DNA from 2 places in the Sellimonas sp. genome. Region 1 is predicted to be linked to the other one. Evidence: predicted binding sites of a transcription regulator. Region 1 holds the regulator's gene; the other holds the start of a gene.
What was found. Region 1 encodes HrcA, which represses chaperone genes, less so after heat shock. Its sites were predicted from a motif close to TGTTAGCACTCNNNNNNNNNGAGTGCTAACA; they were not measured.
Positions count from the first base shown of each region.

Region 2: the regulator HrcA is predicted to act here: its motif matches at 3,168-3,198, upstream of ACLROL_RS06410 (Hsp20/alpha crystallin family protein).

Region 1 covers NZ_JBKSWG010000001.1:133,200-143,375, forward strand. The annotation lists gene holA (DNA polymerase III subunit delta) at 1-294, shown strand, start outside; gene lepA (translation elongation factor 4) at 338-2,152, shown strand; gene hemW (radical SAM family heme chaperone HemW) at 2,142-3,335, shown strand; gene ACLROL_RS00570 (hypothetical protein) at 3,366-4,214, shown strand; gene ACLROL_RS00575 (flavodoxin family protein) at 4,267-4,884, shown strand; gene ACLROL_RS00580 (GTP pyrophosphokinase family protein) at 4,920-5,603, shown strand; gene hrcA (heat-inducible transcriptional repressor HrcA) at 5,779-6,819, shown strand; gene grpE (nucleotide exchange factor GrpE) at 6,871-7,482, shown strand; gene dnaK (molecular chaperone DnaK) at 7,516-9,390, shown strand; gene dnaJ (molecular chaperone DnaJ) at 9,500-10,176, shown strand, end outside.
Region 2 covers NZ_JBKSWG010000012.1:16,036-26,211, reverse strand. The annotation lists gene ACLROL_RS06430 (ABC transporter substrate-binding protein) at 1-7, opposite strand, end outside; gene ACLROL_RS06425 (LacI family DNA-binding transcriptional regulator) at 324-1,355, shown strand; gene ACLROL_RS06420 (hypothetical protein) at 1,444-1,950, opposite strand; gene ACLROL_RS06415 (DUF4430 domain-containing protein) at 1,950-2,351, opposite strand; gene ACLROL_RS06410 (Hsp20/alpha crystallin family protein) at 2,577-3,026, opposite strand; gene ACLROL_RS06405 (GNAT family N-acetyltransferase) at 3,250-3,750, opposite strand; gene ACLROL_RS06400 (YjjG family noncanonical pyrimidine nucleotidase) at 3,855-4,532, shown strand; gene ACLROL_RS06395 (class I SAM-dependent methyltransferase) at 4,615-5,346, opposite strand; gene ACLROL_RS06390 (PadR family transcriptional regulator) at 5,478-5,825, shown strand; gene ACLROL_RS06385 (hypothetical protein) at 5,812-6,474, shown strand; gene ACLROL_RS06380 (nitroreductase family protein) at 6,593-7,102, shown strand; gene ACLROL_RS06375 (UvrD-helicase domain-containing protein) at 7,234-10,176, opposite strand, start outside.

The DNA of each region.
Region 1 (10,176 bases):
CTGGCTTTGAAAGAGCCGCCTATGCGGATTTTATATCTCATGGCCAGGCAGTTTAGGATTCTCATGGAGACATGCGATCTCCTGAAAAGAGGATATGGGAAAAAAGAAATCGCCCAGAAAGTGAAAGTACCGCCTTTTGCTGTGGGAAAATATCTGGCGCAGGGGCAGCGTTTTACAGAAAAAGAGCTTCGCCGGATACTTGAGGATTGCGCCGGGACGGAGACGGATGTAAAGACAGGAAAGCTGTCCGATACCATGGCGGTAGAACTGCTTATCATACAATACACAAGCTGACTTTGCATACAAAGACAGAAAACGGAAAATGGAGGAAGAAATATTGTCAGGAATAGATCAGAAACACATCAGGAATTTTTGTATTATTGCGCATATTGACCACGGAAAATCGACGCTTGCAGACCGTATCATCGAGAAGACCGGACTTCTCACGAGCCGGGAGATGCAGTCCCAGGTGCTCGACAACATGGATCTGGAGCGGGAAAGAGGGATTACGATCAAATCCCAGGCAGTCCGGATCGTATATAAGGCAAAAGACGGGGAAGAGTATATTTTCAATCTCATCGATACACCAGGGCATGTGGATTTTAACTATGAAGTATCCAGAAGTCTTGCAGCCTGCGACGGTGCTATACTTGTAGTGGATGCCGCTCAGGGTGTGGAGGCCCAGACACTGGCCAACGTCTACCTTGCACTGGATCATGATCTGGATGTGTTCCCGGTCATCAATAAGATCGATCTGCCAAGTGCAGATCCGGAACGGGTAATCGAAGAGATCGAGGACGTGATCGGTATCGAAGCTCAGGATGCACCGCGGATTTCTGCGAAGACTGGATTGAATATTGAGGAAGTACTGGAAGAGATCGTCCACAAGATCCCGGCGCCGACAGGTGATCCGGAAGCTCCGCTCCAGGCACTGATCTTCGACTCGGTATACGACTCTTACAAAGGAGTTATCGTATTTTGCCGGATCAAAGAAGGAACAGTGCGAAAAGGAACACCGATCAAGATGATGGCCACCGGAGCGAAGATGGAAGTTGTGGAAGTAGGATATTTCGGGGCAGGACAGTTCATACCGTGCGAGGAATTAAGCGCCGGGATGGTAGGATATCTTACAGCCAGCATTAAAAACGTGAAAGAGGCACGGGTGGGAGATACTGTGACAAACGCGGAGAACCCGTGTAAAGCGCCTTTGCCTGGATACAAGAAGGTAAACCCGATGGTGTACTGCGGAATGTACCCTGCAGACGGGGCAAAGTATCCGGATCTTCGTGATGCGCTTGAAAAGCTGCAGTTAAATGATGCAGCCCTTCAGTTTGAGCCGGAGACATCCATCGCTCTGGGATTTGGATTCCGCTGCGGCTTCCTGGGACTTCTTCATCTGGAGATCATCCAGGAGAGACTTGAGCGGGAATATAACCTGGATCTTGTCACGACGGCGCCGAGCGTTATCTACAAAGTGCATAAGACGAACGGAGAAGTCATCGATCTGACCAACCCTTCCAATCTGCCGGAACCGACTGAGATCGAATATATGGAAGAACCGATGGTAAAGGCGGAAATCATGGTTACCTCCGAGTATATCGGCGCCATCATGGATCTTTGTCAGGAGCGGCGTGGAGAGTATCAGGGTATGGAGTATATCGAGGCCACAAGAGCAGTGCTCCACTATTACCTGCCGCTCAATGAAATTATTTACGATTTCTTCGACGCACTGAAATCAAGATCCAGAGGATATGCATCCTTTGACTATGAGATGCTCGGATACAAAGAGTCATCCCTCGTGAAGCTGGATATTCTTGTCAATAAAGAAGAAGTAGATGCCCTCTCCTTCATCGTGTTTGAGGGAAGTGCGTACGAGCGCGGACGGAAGATGTGTGAAAAGCTCAAAGAAGAGATACCAAGACAGCTTTTTGAAATCCCGATCCAGGCGGCAGTAGGCGGAAAGATCATCGCCAGAGAGACGGTAAGAGCCATGAGAAAAGACGTCCTTGCCAAGTGCTACGGCGGAGATATCACAAGAAAGAAAAAACTTCTGGAAAAACAGAAGGAAGGAAAGAAGAGAATGCGCCAGGTAGGAAATGTGGAGATTCCTCAGAAGGCGTTTATGAGTGTGTTGAAACTTGATGACAGATAAGATGAAAAAACTGGAGATTTATATCCATATTCCATTTTGTGTAAAGAAATGTGCATACTGCGATTTCCTTTCCGGCCCGGCCGGGGAGGAAGAGAGAAGACGGTATGTGCAGGCGCTTAAAAAAGAGATCAAAAGCTGCCGTGAGGATGCAAAAGGGTATCTCGTCCAGAGTGTGTTTTTCGGAGGGGGCACCCCATCAATACTGGAACCGGAAGAGATCAGTGAGATTCTCGATACAGTGAAGGCAGTCTTTCAACTGGAAAAGAAGGCCGAGATCACAATGGAGCAAAATCCGGGAACGGCAGAGGCCGGCAAGATGAGAGGGTACCTGGATGCAGGAGTGAACCGCCTGAGCATCGGCCTTCAGTCGGCCGATGACAAGGAGCTTGCTATCCTTGGGAGAATCCACACGTACCGGGACTTCGTGGAGACATATCAGGCGGCAAGAAATGCAGGGTTTGACAATATCAATGTGGATCTGATGTCTGCTGTCCCGGGGCAGACGATGGAGAGCTATCGGGAGACGCTGAAAAAAGTCACGGCCCTCAAACCGGAGCACATATCAGCCTACAGCCTGATTATAGAAGAAGGGACGCTGTTTTGGAATTGGTACGGAGAGGGACGAGATAGTGGCGGACATCCGCCTGTTCCCGACGAGGATACCGACCGGGCAATGTACGAAGAGACAAAGCGTTTTCTGAAAGAATATGGCTATGAGCGGTACGAAATTTCCAATTATGCAAAGGAAGGATTTGCTTGCAGACATAATATCGGATACTGGAACCGCACGCCGTATCTGGGATTTGGTGTGGGAGCGGCTTCTTTCTTTGAAGGGGCACGCTTTTCCAATCTAAGAGACAGGGAAGCGTATACCAAACTCTGGCTTCAGGATAACCGGACATCGGAAGAAAAGAAACGTATCCAGAGGGAGGACTGGCACAAAGTCAGCAAAAAAGAGGCGGAAGAGGAATTCTTTTTTCTGGGACTTCGCATGATGGAAGGAGTACGGGAAGACGTATTTGAGAAAACATTTGGAATCACGCCCCGAAAGATCTATGGGGAGCAGATCAAAACGCTCCAGCAGCAAAAGCTTTTACAATGCTCGGATGGGCGGATCTTTCTCACAGAAAGGGGCATCGACGTGAGCAACTATGTCATGGCGCAGTTCCTTCAGGAGGAGTAGGGAGGAGGTAGAGAATTGTTTTCTCTTATTTTGGCGATTCTATGCAGCGCAGGAGTATCTGTTTTCATGCGGGCCAGTAAAGATCACTGTAAAAGCCGGTATGGATTACTTTTGATAAATTATACGGCATGTATCATCTCAGGACTGACGACTTCCCCGGATATGGCAAACAATATGAGTGACGTTGGCATGATGTACGTAATGGGATTCGGCATTTTGACAGGAATTCTTTATGTTGCAGCGTTTCTTCTTTTACAGTGGAATATAGAGAAAAACGGAGTTATCTTGTCTTCCACGTTTATGAAACTTGGGGTCATTGTCCCGACGGCTATTGGAGTACTGTGGTTTGGAGAGCAGCCAGGTGTCACACAGTATATCGGGATCTTTCTCTCTGTGGCGGTAATCCTGTTTCTCAACCTGGAGAAAATACCACAGACAAAAGAGAAAAGACGCAGACGCGTTGGCGGAGAGTCTGTGGGAGGACTTTTGCTCCTGTTGCTTGGAGGCGGGGTTGGCGATTCCATGGCCAAATTTTACGATACATACGGAAAAGCGGAGCTCAGCGATTTATATTTGGTTCTGTCTTTTTTAATATCCGGCCTTGTGTGCGGAGTGCTTGTGATTCAAAAAAAAGAGAAAATCGGAAAGTCAGATGTGATTTACGGGTGTCTTATCGGGATCCCAAACTATTTTTCAGCCCGTTTTTTGTTGGACGCTTTGGCAGATATTCCTGCATTTATAGCCTATCCAATGTACAGTATTGCAGCTATGGTCATCATCGGAGTGGTGGGTGTGTTTGTATTTGACGAGCGGCTTACAAAACGACAGTGGGCAGTATATGCCGTCGTGTTGGTCTCGGTGGGACTTCTCAATATATAAGAGGTTGTCTTTGACAGACACCAGAGAAAAGAAAAAAGGAGGAAAAGAAGAAATGAAAGTATTGCTTGTAAACGGAAGTCCTCACACGAAGGGAAATACCTACATTGCTCTGCAGGAGATGGAAAAGATATTTGCTCAAGAAGGAATCGAGACAGAAATCATCCAGGTGGGAAATCAGGCCATCCGCGGATGTATCGGATGTGCTTCCTGCCGAAAAAATGGAAAATGTGTGTTTGACGATCTTGTCAACGAGACAGCAGCGAAATTTGAGAAATGTGACGGGCTTGTAGTAGGAAGTCCGGTATACTACGCTTCAGCCAATGCGACGCTGATCGCTTTTCTGGATCGACTTTTCTACAGCACACCGTTTGACAAGACGATGAAAGTTGGCGCGGCTGTGGCGACAGCCAGAAGAGGCGGACTTTCCTCCACTTTTGACGAGCTGAACAAATATTTTACTATCAGCGGCATGCCTGTGGCATCCGGACAGTACTGGAACAGCATCCACGGAAGCGCCCAGGGGGAAGCGCTTCAGGATGAAGAGGGTCTGCAGATCATGCGGACACTGGCGCGGAATATGGCATTTCTAATGAAGAGCATCGCCCTCGGAAAAGAGGCATACGGGCTTCCGGAAAAAGAATCCCCGTCCAGGACAAATTTTATCAGGTAAAGAGATTTTTTGACAGAAAATATTACGTAAAAGGTATGGAACAGACAATGACAAAAGAAGAAAACAATCAAAAAGAACTGGTAAAAGAATTTTTGGGCGGAGAGAATGAAGAAGAGACGGTGGAACGTCTCATGAGTTTTAACACCCTTATGATGAGGTACCGATCCGCCATCCGGGAAGTCACGACAAAACTTCAGGTGCTGGATGATGAGCTTTCCTTATACGGAGACAGAAATCCCATCGAAAGTATTCAAAGCCGGATCAAGAAACCGGTAAGCATCGCAGAGAAACTCGGAAGAATGGGTCTCCCCGTCACGGTGGAAGCCATTGAGAAAAATTTAAATGATGTGGCCGGTATTCGTGTGATCTGTCCGTTCATTGATGATATCTACAAAGTGGCGAACATGCTGACATGCCAGGACGACATCACGGTAGTTGCAGTCAAAGATTATATCAAAAACCCGAAGCCAAACGGCTACAGAAGCTATCACATGATAGTGGAGATCCCTGTATTTTTCTCAGACTGTAAAAAGCCTATGCGGGTGGAAGTGCAGATCCGTACGGTTGCAATGGATTTCTGGGCAAGCCTGGAGCACCAGATCAAATACAAAAAAAACGTGCCTGAGCATGACACACTGATCCAGGAGTTAAAAGAGTGCGCGGAGACGATCGCTGCGACGGATGAAAAGATGCAGAACCTCAGAAGAAGAATTGAATAACGTCATAAGACAGAGAAAAGAATCCTGTGCCCGGGATTCTTTTTTTTGCGCGTGGAAGACATAAAAATTTTCAGAATCAGTGTTGACAAAAGTGGGTAGGAGTGTTACATTAATAACCGTAGATGTTAGCACTCGAAATACATGAGTGCTAATAACATCGAAGGAGGCAGACGAGATGGAAGCGATCCAGGAACTGAGTGAGAGAAAACTGAAGATTTTAAAAGCGGTCATTCAGAACTACCTGGAGACGGGGGATCCCGTAGGTTCCAGGACGATTTCCAAATATACGGATTTGAATCTGAGTTCTGCAACGATACGGAACGAGATGGCAGATCTGGAAGAGCTTGGATACATCGTTCAGCCTCACACCTCGGCGGGGCGGATCCCGTCAGATAAGGGTTACCGGCTTTATGTGGATATGCTGATGCTGGAAAAGGAGCAGGAAGTAACCGAGATCAAGGAACAGATGCTGAAGAAGGCTGATAAGATGGATCAGCTGTTGAAGCAGGCGGCAAAAGTGCTGGCAAACAGCACCAATTATGCGACGATGGTCTCAGCGCCGGTCAGCACGAGAAACAAGCTGAAGTTTATCCAGCTTTCCCAGGTGGATGAAGAGCAGCTCATCGCAGTCATCGTGCTGGAAGGAAACATTGTGAAAAACCAGATCCTGGAAGTGGATCAGATGCTGAACAATGAGACTCTTTTAAAGCTCAACATGCTTTTGAACACCACGCTCAATGGGATGTCCATCGATCAGATCACTCTGGGGCTGATTGCAAAGCTCAAAGAACAGGCAGGCATACACAGCGGAGTCATCAGCGATGTTCTGGATGCGGTTGCAAATGTCATCCAGCTTGACCAGGATATGGAGATCTACACCAGCGGCGCGACGAATATTTTCCGATACCCGGAACTTTCCGACAAGCAGAGTGCGCAGGAGATCATCAGTGCCTTTGAGGAAAAACAGCAGCTTTCCGAACTGGTCACGCAGACGCTTTCCAGTGAGAACAAAGGGATACAGGTATATATCGGAAACGAGACCCCGGTACAGAACATGAAAGACTGCAGTGTCGTGACAGCCACCTATGAATTAGGGGAAGGCATGCAGGGGACGATCGGTATCATCGGTCCGAAACGGATGGATTACGAGCATGTCATGGATACCCTCAAAACATTGCAGAATGAGCTGGATACGATATTTCATAGAAAAGAATAGAAAGAACAGAAAGGTGGTATCCTGGTGGACGAACATAAAAATCAAGAAGAAATGGTAAAAGAAGCAGTAGAGGAAGCGAAGAAGCAGGCGGAAGAAACAAACGCCGAAGCAGCCGACGAGGATGTGACGAAAGAAAATCCGGAAATGGACAGCGAGGCGGAGACAGAGCAGGAAGCCGAAGAAAAGAAAGAGAAAAAAAGCTTCTTTAAAAAGAAAAATAAAAAAGATCCGAAAGATGAAAAAATCGAAGATCTGACAGACAAACTCACAAGGCAGATGGCAGAATTTGACAACTACCGGAAGCGCACGGAGAAAGAAAAATCCGCCATGTACGAGATCGGGGCGAAGGATATTATCGAAAAGATCCTTCCGGTCATCGATAACTTCGAACGCGGATTCCAGAGCGTAGATGAAGAAAAACGCAAAGATCCGTTTGTGGACGGCATGGATAAAGTATACAAACAGTTGATGAAGACACTGGAAGATGCCGGTGTGAAACAAATCGAAGCGTTAGGACAGGAGTTTAATCCGGATTTCCATAATGCGGTAATGCATGTGGAAGACGAAGAAGCCGGAGAAAACATCGTGGTAGAGGAATTCCAGAAAGGATACATGTACCGCGAATCTGTTGTAAGACACAGTATGGTAAAAGTAGCAAACTAACAAATTTTAATAATAAATCAGGAGGAATTCATTATGGGCAAAATCATTGGTATTGACTTAGGTACAACAAACAGTTGTGTTGCTGTAATGGAAGGTGGACAGCCGACCGTTATCGCGAATACAGAAGGAGCCAGAACAACTCCATCCGTTGTTGCATTTACAAAGACAGGAGAACGTCTCGTTGGCGAACCTGCAAAACGTCAGGCAGTCACAAACGCAGATAAGACGATCTCTTCCATCAAGAGGAAGATGGGTACAAACGAAAAAGAAAACATCGATGGAAAGATGTACTCTCCGCAGGAAATTTCCGCGATGATCCTTCAGAAACTGAAAGCAGACGCAGAAGGATACCTTGGAGAAAAAGTAACGGAAGCTGTCATCACAGTTCCGGCATATTTCAACGATGCTCAGCGTCAGGCAACAAAAGACGCAGGTAAGATCGCAGGTCTTGATGTAAAACGTATCATCAACGAACCGACAGCAGCAGCCCTTGCGTACGGACTTGACAACGAAAAAGAACAGAAGATCATGGTATATGACCTTGGAGGCGGTACATTCGACGTTTCCATCATCGATATCGGAGATGGTGTCATTGAAGTACTTTCCACAGCCGGAGATAACAAACTCGGCGGAGACGACTTTGACCAGAAGATCACAGATTACATGCTGGCTGATTTCAAGGCAAAAGAAGGCGTAGATCTCTCCGGAGACAAGATGGCGCTCCAGAGACTGAAAGAAGCAGCAGAAAAAGCGAAGAAAGAACTTTCTTCTGCAACGACAACAAACATCAACCTTCCGTTCATCACTGCAACAGCAGAAGGACCGAAGCACTTTGATATGGATCTTACAAGAGCGAAGTTCGATGAACTTACAAGCGATCTTGTAGAAAGAACAGCAGAACCAGTACAAAGAGCACTCTCCGACGCAGGACTTCGTCCGTCAGACCTTGGCCAGGTACTTCTTGTAGGTGGTTCCACACGTATCCCGGCTGTACAGGACAAAGTAAGACAGCTCACAGGAAAAGAACCAAGCAAGTCCTTAAACCCGGATGAATGTGTTGCACTTGGAGCATCTATCCAGGGTGGTAAACTTTCCGGAGATGCAGGCGCAGGCGACATCCTTCTTCTGGACGTTACACCGCTGTCCCTTTCCATCGAGACAATGGGCGGTGTTGCTACAAGACTGATTGAAAGAAATACAACGATCCCGACAAAGAAGAGCCAGATCTTCTCAACAGCGGCAGATAACCAGACAGCAGTTGATATCAACGTTGTACAGGGCGAAAGACAGTTTGCAAGAGACAACAAGTCTCTCGGCCAGTTCAGACTGGACGGAATCCCGCCGGCACCACGCGGAATCCCGCAGATCGAAGTTACATTCGATATCGATGCAAACGGTATCGTAAATGTATCCGCAAAAGATCTTGGAACAGGAAAAGAACAGCACATTACAATCACAGCAGGCTCCAATATGTCTGATGCAGATATCGAAAAAGCTGTCAAAGAGGCAGCTGAATTCGAAGCAGCAGACAAGAAACGCAAAGAAGCGGTAGATACAAAGAACGAAGCAGATGCGATCGTATTCCAGACAGAAAAAGCTCTGAAAGATGTAGGAGATAAGATCGATGCATCCGGAAAATCTGCAGTGGAAGCAGATGTCCAGGCACTGAAAGATGTTCTTGCAAAATATCCAAATGCAGAAGACATCACAGAAGCTCAGATCGCAGAGATCAAAGCTGCAAAAGAAAAAGTTATGGAAAGTTCTCAGCAGCTCTTTGCAAAGATGTATGAGCAGGTAAATCAGCAGAATCAGGCAGGACCTCAGGCAGGACCGCAGGGAACAGATCAGGCAGGTCCGACACCGGAAGGATACGATGACGTAGTAGACGGAGATTATAAAGAAGTATAATCAGACGAAATAAAACATTGCGCTGGGTGCGGGATGAGGAAGGATAGAACCTTCCTTTTCCGCACGCTGCGCATTATTTGCGCAACAGCAGAAAGGGAAGGTAACGGTTATGGCAGAGGCAAAAAGAGACTACTATGAAGTGCTGGGTGTTTCCAGAGATGCCGATGATGCAACACTGAAAAAAGCATACCGTCAGCTTGCGAAAAAATATCATCCGGATATGAATCCTGGGGATGCGGAAGCAGAGAAAAAATTCAAAGAAGCTTCTGAAGCGTATGCTGTATTAAGTGACCCGGAAAAACGCCGTCAATACGACCAGTTCGGTCATGCGGCTTTTGACGGCGGTGCAGGAGCTGGCGCAGGCGGATTCGGCGGATTTGATTTCAGCGGAGCAGACTTCAGCGATATATTTGGCGATATATTTGGCGATTTCTTCGGGGGCGGCAGAAGAGGCGGCCGTGCCAACAATGGCCCGATGAAAGGGATGAATATCCGCAAAGGAATCCGCATCACATTTGAAGAAGCGGTGTTTGGCTGCGAAAAAGAGATTGATATCGTGCTGAAAGATCCATGTCCAAAGTGTAATGGTACAGGCGCGAAACCGGGGACGAGCCCGGAGACCTGTTCACGCTGCGGCGGTAAAGGGCAGGTAGTGTATACATCACAGTCATTCTTTGGTACAGTGCAGAATGTCCAGACTTGTCCGGACTGTCATGGTACAGGAAAGGTTATCAAGGAAAAATGTCCGGACTGCGGCGGCACCGGATATGTGTCTAACAAGAAGAC
Region 2 (10,176 bases), on a different contig from region 1:
TCTTCATTGGCTTTCCCTCCGTTTCTCTCACATCCATCATTTCGTCAATTTATGTAACCAGTTAAGTAACCGGTTACTTTATGTTCCAATCATAGCATTGCACATACAGTATGTCAAGGAAAACAAGGAAGTTTGTGAATGATAGACAATTTTCTATTCAGGCCATTATACACTTTATACATAACCGGTTACTTTACCGATTACTTATTGTTCTTTCTTCCTTTTTCTGCTATACTTGGCATGAAGAGCTACCCATATCTCAATACAGGGCGCGTGGAATTGCGTCCTTCTATACATTTACGTTTCTGGGAAAGGAGAGCATTATGAACCGAAAAAAAAATATAACTTTTGACGATATAGCCAAATATACAAATTTTTCCAAGACGACGATCTCCAGATATTTTAACAATCCGGATTCCCTTACTTTAAAAAACCAGGAGATCATCGCCCAGGCACTTGTGGATCTTGACTACAAAGAAAATAAAGTAGCCCGTATTCTGGCAAGCGGAAAGACAGAATTCATCGGCATCGTAATCCCATTTCTGCACAATCATTACCATTTGGAAATGCTAACCCAAATCCTGCTGACCTACGAACAGTTTGGCTATAAATTTCTCGTATTTATCGGAAATGGGGAAAAAGAGACAGAAAGACAATATATCGATGAACTGCTGGCCTATAAAATCGAAGGGCTCCTGATCCTAAGTTTTACGATCCCTTCAAGAGAGCTGGCCGATCTGCCGATTCCCATCGTAACCATCGAGAGGGAAGACAAATATGTATCCAGCGTAAACACGGATAACTATATGGGAGGAGTCCAGGCTACCAGCCTGCTCGCCAAACATGGCTGTGATATCCTGATCCATCTGAATACACGTACTTCCCCTTCCATCCCTTCTTATGGCCGTATCAAAGGATTTCTCGACCTGTGTGAAGAAAAACACCTGAACCAGCGTATTATATACAAAGATATCGGAACTGAGTACGAGACAATGAAAAAGAATATGGGAGAGATACTTGATGAAATCGAAGCCGAATATTCCGGCATGAAAAAAGGAATCTTTGTCTCCAACGATACAAATGCAAATGTGCTGCTCAATCTTTTAATACGAAAATACGGCAGACTGCCGGATGACTATTATATCGTCGGTTTCGACGATTCCCCAATCTCCCGTGAGGCAGTCATGTCCATCAGTACCGTGGGACAGCAGATTGATAAAATTGCTTTTGAAGCGGTCAGTCTGCTGGTGGAACAGATGAACGAAAGAAAAAAACGCAGACCTACACCGTTGGCCGAACCTGTTCATAAGGTCATCACTCCTGTTCTGCTGCGCCGGGAGACTACAGAACACTAGATATTGGTTCTAAAAAAACACCAGAGCCAAACTTTTTTTCAAAAGCTTGGGCCCTGGTGTTTCATATATATTGTTCCAGAAACTCTCTTTATGCAGTTTTGTACAGTTTGGGAAGGATCCGGGAAATCGGCCTGTAAAGGGCAATGCAGACGACGATATTTCCGATACAATGGAGGATATCATACGGAATCCCAGACACCCAGTAGGCAAATCCTGCTCCTATCCCTCCCGCGAAAAAATATGGGATCGCACAGAAGGCTCCAAACAAAAGCCCGAAAAATCCAGCTACCAAAGCCCATATCCAGATTGACTCCTGCTTTTTTAAAAGAAGTACCACTCCCGCCAGAATACTCCACACATACAAGTAGTTGATCCACCAGATTCCGAAACCATAGATAATCCCTTCCAGAAACACAAATACATAGATGATCCAGAAAACTTTCTTTCCAAAACTCTTTGCATAGATCATAATAAGCAAAGATACAAGCTCAATGTTCGGTAAAAACGCCAGTCCGACCTGCACAACAAGCAAGACAGCGGCGCATACAGCCAGAATTGCATAGTCCCTGACTTTGATTTTTGCGGAATCTTTCATTAATATCCTTCCTTCAGCGTGAGTTCAAATTCATCTTGATCAGAGACAGGTGTCTGATCCGCCGATGTATTGACCTGCTCTCCTCCTTTTGTAATGCACCACCACTGCTGTTTACTGTCGTCCGCTTTCTCTCCGTCTACTTCTGTAATGAAAAGTCCATACTGTCCTTCCGTTCCTTTAACCAGATCATGCTCCTCCAGCACTTCTCTTAAGTACTCCGCGTCTGTCTTGTACTCAAATGATGTTTCCTTTTTATCTCCATGGATCACAGTAATGCTTACTTCTTTCTGTCCTTTTTCCGCTTTTGGCCGGAAATTCTGGTACAAAATGACGGCCGCCGCTATAAGGATTACCAGTACACAGGCTGCGATCAAAAGTATCCTTTTCTGCTTTTTCTCCATCTTCTTTTCCTCCTTGTTCATAAAATAAACAGCCGGGCTACAGGACACGCTATCCTGAGCTTCTGGCATTCCCCTACTATACTATAGATCTTTTCTCATGTCCAGCTTTTTCCATGGTTCTCGCCATGCAAAAACGACTCTGTGCAAACCGTTTTCCGGTTCCCACAGAGTCGTTTCTCTGGCAATAAATTGCAGCCTGTTTCTATTCCTGTTCTGTCTGTGAACTTATCCCTCGATAGCGATATGATTGTTCTGTTCTACTGTTTTATGATCTCTTTTCGGGATGGATAATTTCAGGATACCATCTTCGTATTTTGCATGAATATCTTCTTTCGTCACGCCTTCTCCGATATAAAAGCTTCTGCTCATGCTGCCTGAATACCGTTCACGGCGAATATAGTTTCCTTTTTTATCCTGCTCATCTTTATCGAGACCTTTTTCTGCGGAAACGGTAAGATATCCGTTCTTCAGCTGGGCATTGATCTCATCTTTTTTAAATCCCGGAAGGTCAACATCAAGTTCATACGTATTTTCCGTTTCTCTTACATCTGTCTTCATCATATTTCTTGCATTCTTTCCGTACAGTGGATTTTTACTTCCAAAAAAGTCCTTCTCAAACGGGAAATCCATCCAGTCATCAAATAAGTTTTCTCCAAAAATACTAGGCATCATCATAAGTCATATCTCCTTTCATCATGACAAATTGATTTTTCTATTAGCACTATCGGAGAAATCCGAAGTGTCGATTCCGAACATCGTACTTGGAACCTTTCTTTTTTGTTCCTTCCTTTGTTCTATCTGTAATATAACACTTATTGTTAGCGCTGTCAAGCATTGAGTGCTAACAATTTTGTGAAAGAATTGTGAACCTTAAATGAAAACATAACCTCTGCTTTTCTTATATCTTCTTGCTCATATATAAAATCAAATCATCGTCATTGCAGCAGGTTGTGTACGGTTTCAATATCTCGTTTCTGTACCAAACACCGCTTCCATCTGGAATATAACCCCTTTTCACATAAAGCCTCTGAGCCGCCCCATACCCACTGTGAAGGCCGACTGCCAGGCTGACATGATCTCCGTAGGCGCTGGCCGCTTTCTCCGCTTCATCCATGATACGGCTCCCTATCCCTCTCTTTTGATACGCTATCAAAACATTGAAATCCGTCAATTCCGGGTATCCAAGCTTTGCAAACGGTCCGCTCTTTGTGTGCGGAAGAAGAGTAATGTAGCCTACAGGGCGCTTCTCATACTCTGCCACAAAGACATCTCTTTCCCCTTTTTCCTGTTCCGCATAATAATTCCGAAAGATTTCCATTTTGGGCGGCCATCCTTGTTCCAAGAAAGAGCGGCAGAACTGTTCCGCATCACTCTCATACATTTTCCTGATCTTTAGCATGCAGATTTCTCCTTTCATTTCTGTCTGTCCTGTCACAGTCAAATCATGTTATACTGTTTTCAGCGTTACCGGCGCTGATCATTTTATTTGGAGGTAGTGGTACCATGTTTGATATCATTTTGTTCGATCTTGACAATACGCTTCTGGATTTTAACTGGGCGGAACGAAACGCCCTTCTTCACACGCTTCCCTCACTCGGCATCGAGCCGTCGGAAGCCGTGATCCGCCGCTACAGCGAGCTGAACCTTGCCCAGTGGAAACTTCTGGAGCTTGGAAAACTTACCCGGGAAGAGGTAAAACTTCGCCGCTATAAACTTCTCTTCGAAGAGATCGGGTCAGATGCTTCCCCACATGAAGCTGTAAAAATCTACGAATCTTATCTTTGCCAAGGGCACTGCTTTCTTCCCGATGCAGAAGACATTCTGAAGACTCTCTGCTCTTCCAGGCAGCTTTATCTCGTGACAAACGGCACTTCTGCCGTTCAGAAAGGACGGATCGAAAGCGCGGGGCTTTCCAGATATTTTCGGGATTTCTTTATCTCCGAAGAAATCGGGTACAACAAACCGTTCAAGGAATACTTTGATTACTGTTTTTCTCATATCCCAAATTTTCAAAAGGAATCTTGCGTCATTGTGGGAGACAGCCTGAGCTCTGATATCAAAGGCGGAAAAAATGCCGGAATCCAGACGGTCTGGTTCAATCCAGCACTTTCCCAACCGGATTTTGATATTCAGCCGGACTATGAGATCCACGCGCTCAAAGAGCTGCTCACTATTTTGTGATCTGTTTTTCCCAGATTTGTCTGTTTTTGCGATACGGTATCTGTTTCTCCCGCCCTTCGGGGCGGGACTTTCCTGGATACTGTTATTCTTTGACAGCAGATATAAGAAGCATCATCGGTCTTCGCATCTCGTCTTTCATCCCCGGCCACTCCATCATTCTCTGTGGTGGCTCCGGCTCTACCACCCGTTTTATCGAAAATCCCATTTGAAGGAGTGTATCCAGATAGGTCGTCAGCGTTCTGTGATATTTTGTCACTTTCTCCCCGAGAAATACGGCCTCTCTTTTCCCTTCGTAATAATAATTGTCTACCGGAAAATGCAGGATGCTTCCATCCGGTCCGTAATACCAATCCTGATTTCCATAAGCTGTAAACACCGGATGTTCCACGGAAAAGACAAATGCTCCTCCTGAACAAAGCCACCCTTTGATCCTGGATACAAGATCCGGGAAATCTTTTACATAATGAAAAGCTAGAGAACTCAGCACCACGTCAAAAGAATCTTCTTCCAACACAAGGTCTTCCATAGCGCATCTTCTGTACTCTATTATCTCCCCTGCATTCTTCTCGCGCGCTGTCTCCAGCATCTTCTCCGACAGATCGATTCCGAGTACAGATACTGCGCCTTTCTCAGCCGCATACGCGCAATGCCAACCATATCCGCATCCGAGGTCAAGGACTCGTTTCCCTTGAAAATCCGGCATCATTTCCCGAAATCGTTCCCATTCTCCCGCTCCGGAAAGTCCATATCTCGATCGGCTCATTTCACTGTATTTCTGAAAAAATTTCTCATCATCATATTTATTTTCCTTCATAAGAATTTCCTCCTCGTTGGCTGCTTTCCATTATTATAACTTATCCATATTGACACTTCTAGTATTTTGTATTACAATATAGTTAAAGGTATTTTGTATTGCAAAATACTATATAAAACGGAGGCCGCACTATGATTTCTTCACAAATGCTAAAAGGGACACTGGAAGGCTGCATTCTTGGAATCATCAGCCGGAAAGAAACATATGGATATGAGATCTCAGAACAGCTTGGGTCGTACGGATTCGGGAAGATTACCGAAGGAACCATTTATCCCATTCTTCTGCGGCTGGAAAAAAACGGGATGATCACAGCCACCTACCGGCAGTCCGATATGGGACCGAAGCGGAAATATTATTCCCTTACCGCTGAGGGTATGGAAGAATTCCACCATTTTGTATCTGGTTACAACGAGCTATCAAACGCCGTGTCCTGTCTGCTTCAGGATACTTTAGGAGGGGAACGCTATGAAAATAAATGAAAAAGAGCTGCGCCGGGAAAACAATCTTCTGGAAAAGCAGTTATCCAAAGAAAATCAGGCCATATTGACAGACATTGTCGTATATCTCAAGTCCTTTGATATCAGCGAATACCGCGTAGAAATTGTGCGTCAGGATATCACGAATATGATACTCGAAGGCGAGCGAAGAAATCTTCGGACAGAGGATGTGATCGGTCCTGACTACAAGGCATTCTGCGACAGTATCGTGTCCGAACTTCCGCCTCTGACAAGAAAAGAAAAAGTATGGAACATGGTAAACTCAGTTCTTCTTGAGTTTTTAGTGCTTCTTCCTATCTGGGCTTTGACTTCCTTCTCTTCCGCATGGAAGGTTGAGCATTCTCTTCCGGAGTTTCCGGTATACGCTGGTTCACTCCTTAGCCTTTTCTTCATCGCCGCACTTGCCCAGGGGATTGTCTGGTACATTACGAAAACTTCATTTGAAAAAGAAGAACCTTTTCACGGAAACTGGTGGAAACAATGGCTTTCCCTTACGGCCATCCTGCTGATCTGCTTTTTGCCGTCCTTTGTGTTTCGTCAAGTTCTCTTTTATGTACATTTTGGGTATGTAATCCTCTTGTTACTTTTACTGTTTGCCGCTTACAGACTGAGCGGACTCCTGCATAAATGATACACTCCTTAGATAGGATTCTCCTTTTATCATAAAAAGATACTCATCTTTTTTCCCAAAGTGCTATACTATTTACAGAATCATTCACTATTATTTCTGTCAGAAGGGAGAGACTTTTATGAACTGTTCAGATGCCATAAGAGAAAGAAGAAGTATCCGTAAATACAAAGAGGGCGTCATCATTCCGGATGAAGACATGCACAAAATACTGGAAGCTGCCATGATGGCTCCAAGTGCACGCAACACCCGACCATGGGAATTCTTCGTTGTGACAAACCGTGAAATTCTTGAGAAATTTACCGAAGCACATCCATACACCACTATGCTACGCACCGCATCTGCTGCTATCGTCGTATGCGGACGCCCGGATCTGCAGGAAGGCGTCTGCGCAGGATACTGGCCGCAAGATTGCGGCGCTGCTATCGAAAACCTCCTGCTCCAGGCAAAAGCTCTTGGATACGGCACCTGCTGGTGCGGCTGCTATCCATCCATGGATCGCGTCGAAAAATTGCAAGAAATCCTGCATACTCAAAGCATCCCTGTATCCATCGTGGCAATCGGGGAAGCCGCTGAAACACCGGCAGCAAGAGGATATTTTGATCCCGCACGGGTAACCTACCTCAATTAGAATTATCATTTCGCAAGAAATCCTGCAAAAAATCAGCATCACTGTATTTACATCAAATACATTTTCTATGTTTTGTACGCAGCAGAACGTATAGGGGACGTGTTCCGGCAAGCCGGAACACGTCCCCTATTTTATTCAAACAAACTCATCTGATGGTATTGTTCTTTTGGTTTCTTTTTTCCGGGAGCAATTTCTTTTTTGACTGTTTTTTCATCGAGTTTTTTTGTAAATATGCTTTCTTTTCCGGATTTTGTCATGATCAATTCTTTTTTTGCTCTTGTCATTCCTACGTACAGGAGGCGTCTTTCTTCTTCTTCGTTGGTTGTATAGTTTTCGGATTCCAGTGGGATTGTTCCTTCTTCTACCCCGCAGATGATGGTTACCGGAAATTCCAGTCCTTTGGATCCGTGCAGTGTCATCAGTGTTACTGTTTCGGATGTATATTCATGTTCTGCGCATCGTCTGAGGTCGCTTTCTACACCGAGCTCCAGGGCATTGAGGAATTCCGGCATTGTCCGATAGCATACAGCCATTCCAGTGAGTTTTTGCATGAAGTCTGATTTTTTCAGGTTCATATCGTCGATCCATGTTTCCATAAATTTTTTTGGTTTTTGCTTTTTATAGTTTTTTTCGCATTTTTCTTTTGTCTTTTTCAGGATTTCTTCTGATATAGGGTGGAGTTCATCTTTCCACAGTAATCGAACACTTTCTTCTTTTGCATAATCATCATCCGGATTTTCCAGATATTTGAAAAAGGAAATGCTGCCTCGTACTTCTTCTTTTTCGAGAAAGCTTTCCCGCCCTGCGATCTGATAAGGTATTCCTTCTGTCTTTAAGGTTTTTTCCAGAAGTTCTGCCTGCCGGTGTGTCCGGTAGAGGACTGCTATATCGCTGAATCCTCTCACTTGTTTTCCTTGTCTATTTCCCAAATCATTGTGTGCTTCCAGCATTCCAACACCTCCAACCAGACGGTTGATCTCTTTTGCAATAAAGATGGCTTCGCCCATTTTCCCTTTTGTCTCTATCATCCTGACCGGAACTCCTTCGTTTTGATTGGAATGGAGTGTTCTGTCTTTGCCGGGATTTTCGGAAATGACGTCCTGGGCCGCCCTGAGAATTTCTGGTGTGGACCGGTAATTTTCTTTCAGACGGATTTCTTTCAGATTTTTGAAGTCTTTCCTCAGCCGTTCAAAACATTTCTCATCGGCTCCACGGAATCCGTAAATAGCCTGATCCGGATCCCCGATGACAAAGAGTTCGCGCCCGGCTCTGTTCCACATTTTGATCAATTCGTACTGAACAGGACTGATATCCTGGAACTCATCCACGAGCAGATAACGGAACGGTTTTTCCCATCCTTCGCCTACTTCCTTTTCTTGAATCATTCTCAATGTTTCCAGAAGCAGATCGTCAAAGTCCATCCGCCCCTTTTCTTTCTTCCTCTTTTCATAATCCGAAAATGCCTCTTCTTTTTCACAGTGTTCCTTCTGACCTCTGTGAGTTTTCCATATGGACACCTCATTCAAAAACATGTCTGGCCTGATGGAAAGTCCGTATTCGGCAATGATTTCTTTTGCTATTTCTTTTCGTTCTTCTTCATCTGCCAAAAAGACATCCAGTCCCTGGTTTTTCAGAAATTGCAGGCAAATCGAATGGAAGGTACCGATCTGCATTTTGCCGATCCTCCTGCCTTTCGCAAGTTCTGTTTGAATCCTTTCTCTCATCTCCCGTGCAGCCTGATTGGTAAAGGTTACCGCCGTGATCTCCGAAGCTTTGATCTTCCGGTGTTCCAGAAGATAGACAATGCGGGAGACGAGTGTCTTTGTCTTTCCCGTCCCCGGTCCGGCGATGACAGCGATGTTTGATTCAGCCGCCCTCACTGCCTCACATTGCTCCAAGTTCAGTCCTGGTATTTCTGCACAAGCTTCTGGCAGACTGCTTTCTATATCCAACTGTTTTTCATCGCGGTATAGATCCTTTTTCCCCTCCGCAGTTTCTTCCTCTTCTTTATTTTTTGTGTTTCTTTGCATCTGCAGTCCAAGCATTCCAAAGAAATCCATCTGTCCTTTGAGATTTTCCCTCTCATCCGGCCGAAACAGACGGATCGTCCCGTACTCTCCGTCAAATCCCGGGATCTTTTCCGCCTTTCCTTCCCGGAGTCTTCTGATCCCCTCGGCGATCATTCCTCCGGAGACAGAGCGGATCTCTTCTTCCGGAATGGTCCTCAAAATATCAAATTCAGCCCCGAGATGCTTCAACAGGTTTGTGTATTCTTTCTGTACTTTGACGCTGGCCGGCGAATATCCCAGAGATGTCCCGATTACTTCTGGGAGCGGCATAAGATTTTCGTATACTTTCGCATCTTTTCGGACAAACCCTTCCTGCCTGTCTGACAGCTGCTCGACCCGATGCGACACTCCGACCGTAATCTTTTTCCCACAGACCGGACAGATTCCATTGTATTTTTCTGTCTCTGCCGGAGTCAGGCAAAGCCCGCATTTGCGGTGCCCATCCAGGTGGTATTTCCCTTCCTCCGGGAAAAACTCGATCGTCCCGCAAAGTCCGTCGCCTTCCTCTATCGCCTTTCTCAATCCTTCATAGGACAGTTCTATATCCAGGAGATTGGCTTCTCTCCCAAGCTTGGACGGAGAATGTGCGTCCGAATTGGAAATCAGCTGATAGCGGTCAAGCGCCGAAACTCTCCAGTTCATCGGAGGATCAGAGGAAAGTCCCGTCTCCACAGCATGAATATGGGAAGACAAATCCAAAAAGCACTCTTCTACCGAGTCAAAACCGGAAAACGCTCCGAACATAGAAAAATGCGGCGTCCAGATGTGGGCAGGCACAAACATGGCGCCCCTTACTGTTTCCAGCAAGATTTCCAGAAGATCATGACAGCTAAGCCCCAGAATCGGTCTGCCGTCGGAGTGAATGTTTCCGATGCCCGCCAGTTTTTCTGATAATATCTCCGCCTCCTCAATTCCCGGAAGAACAATCAGACTGTGTACTTTTCTTACCTTTCCTCCCTGCTTATAGATGGAGCTGATCTCCCCTGTGATGACAAACCTTGGGAT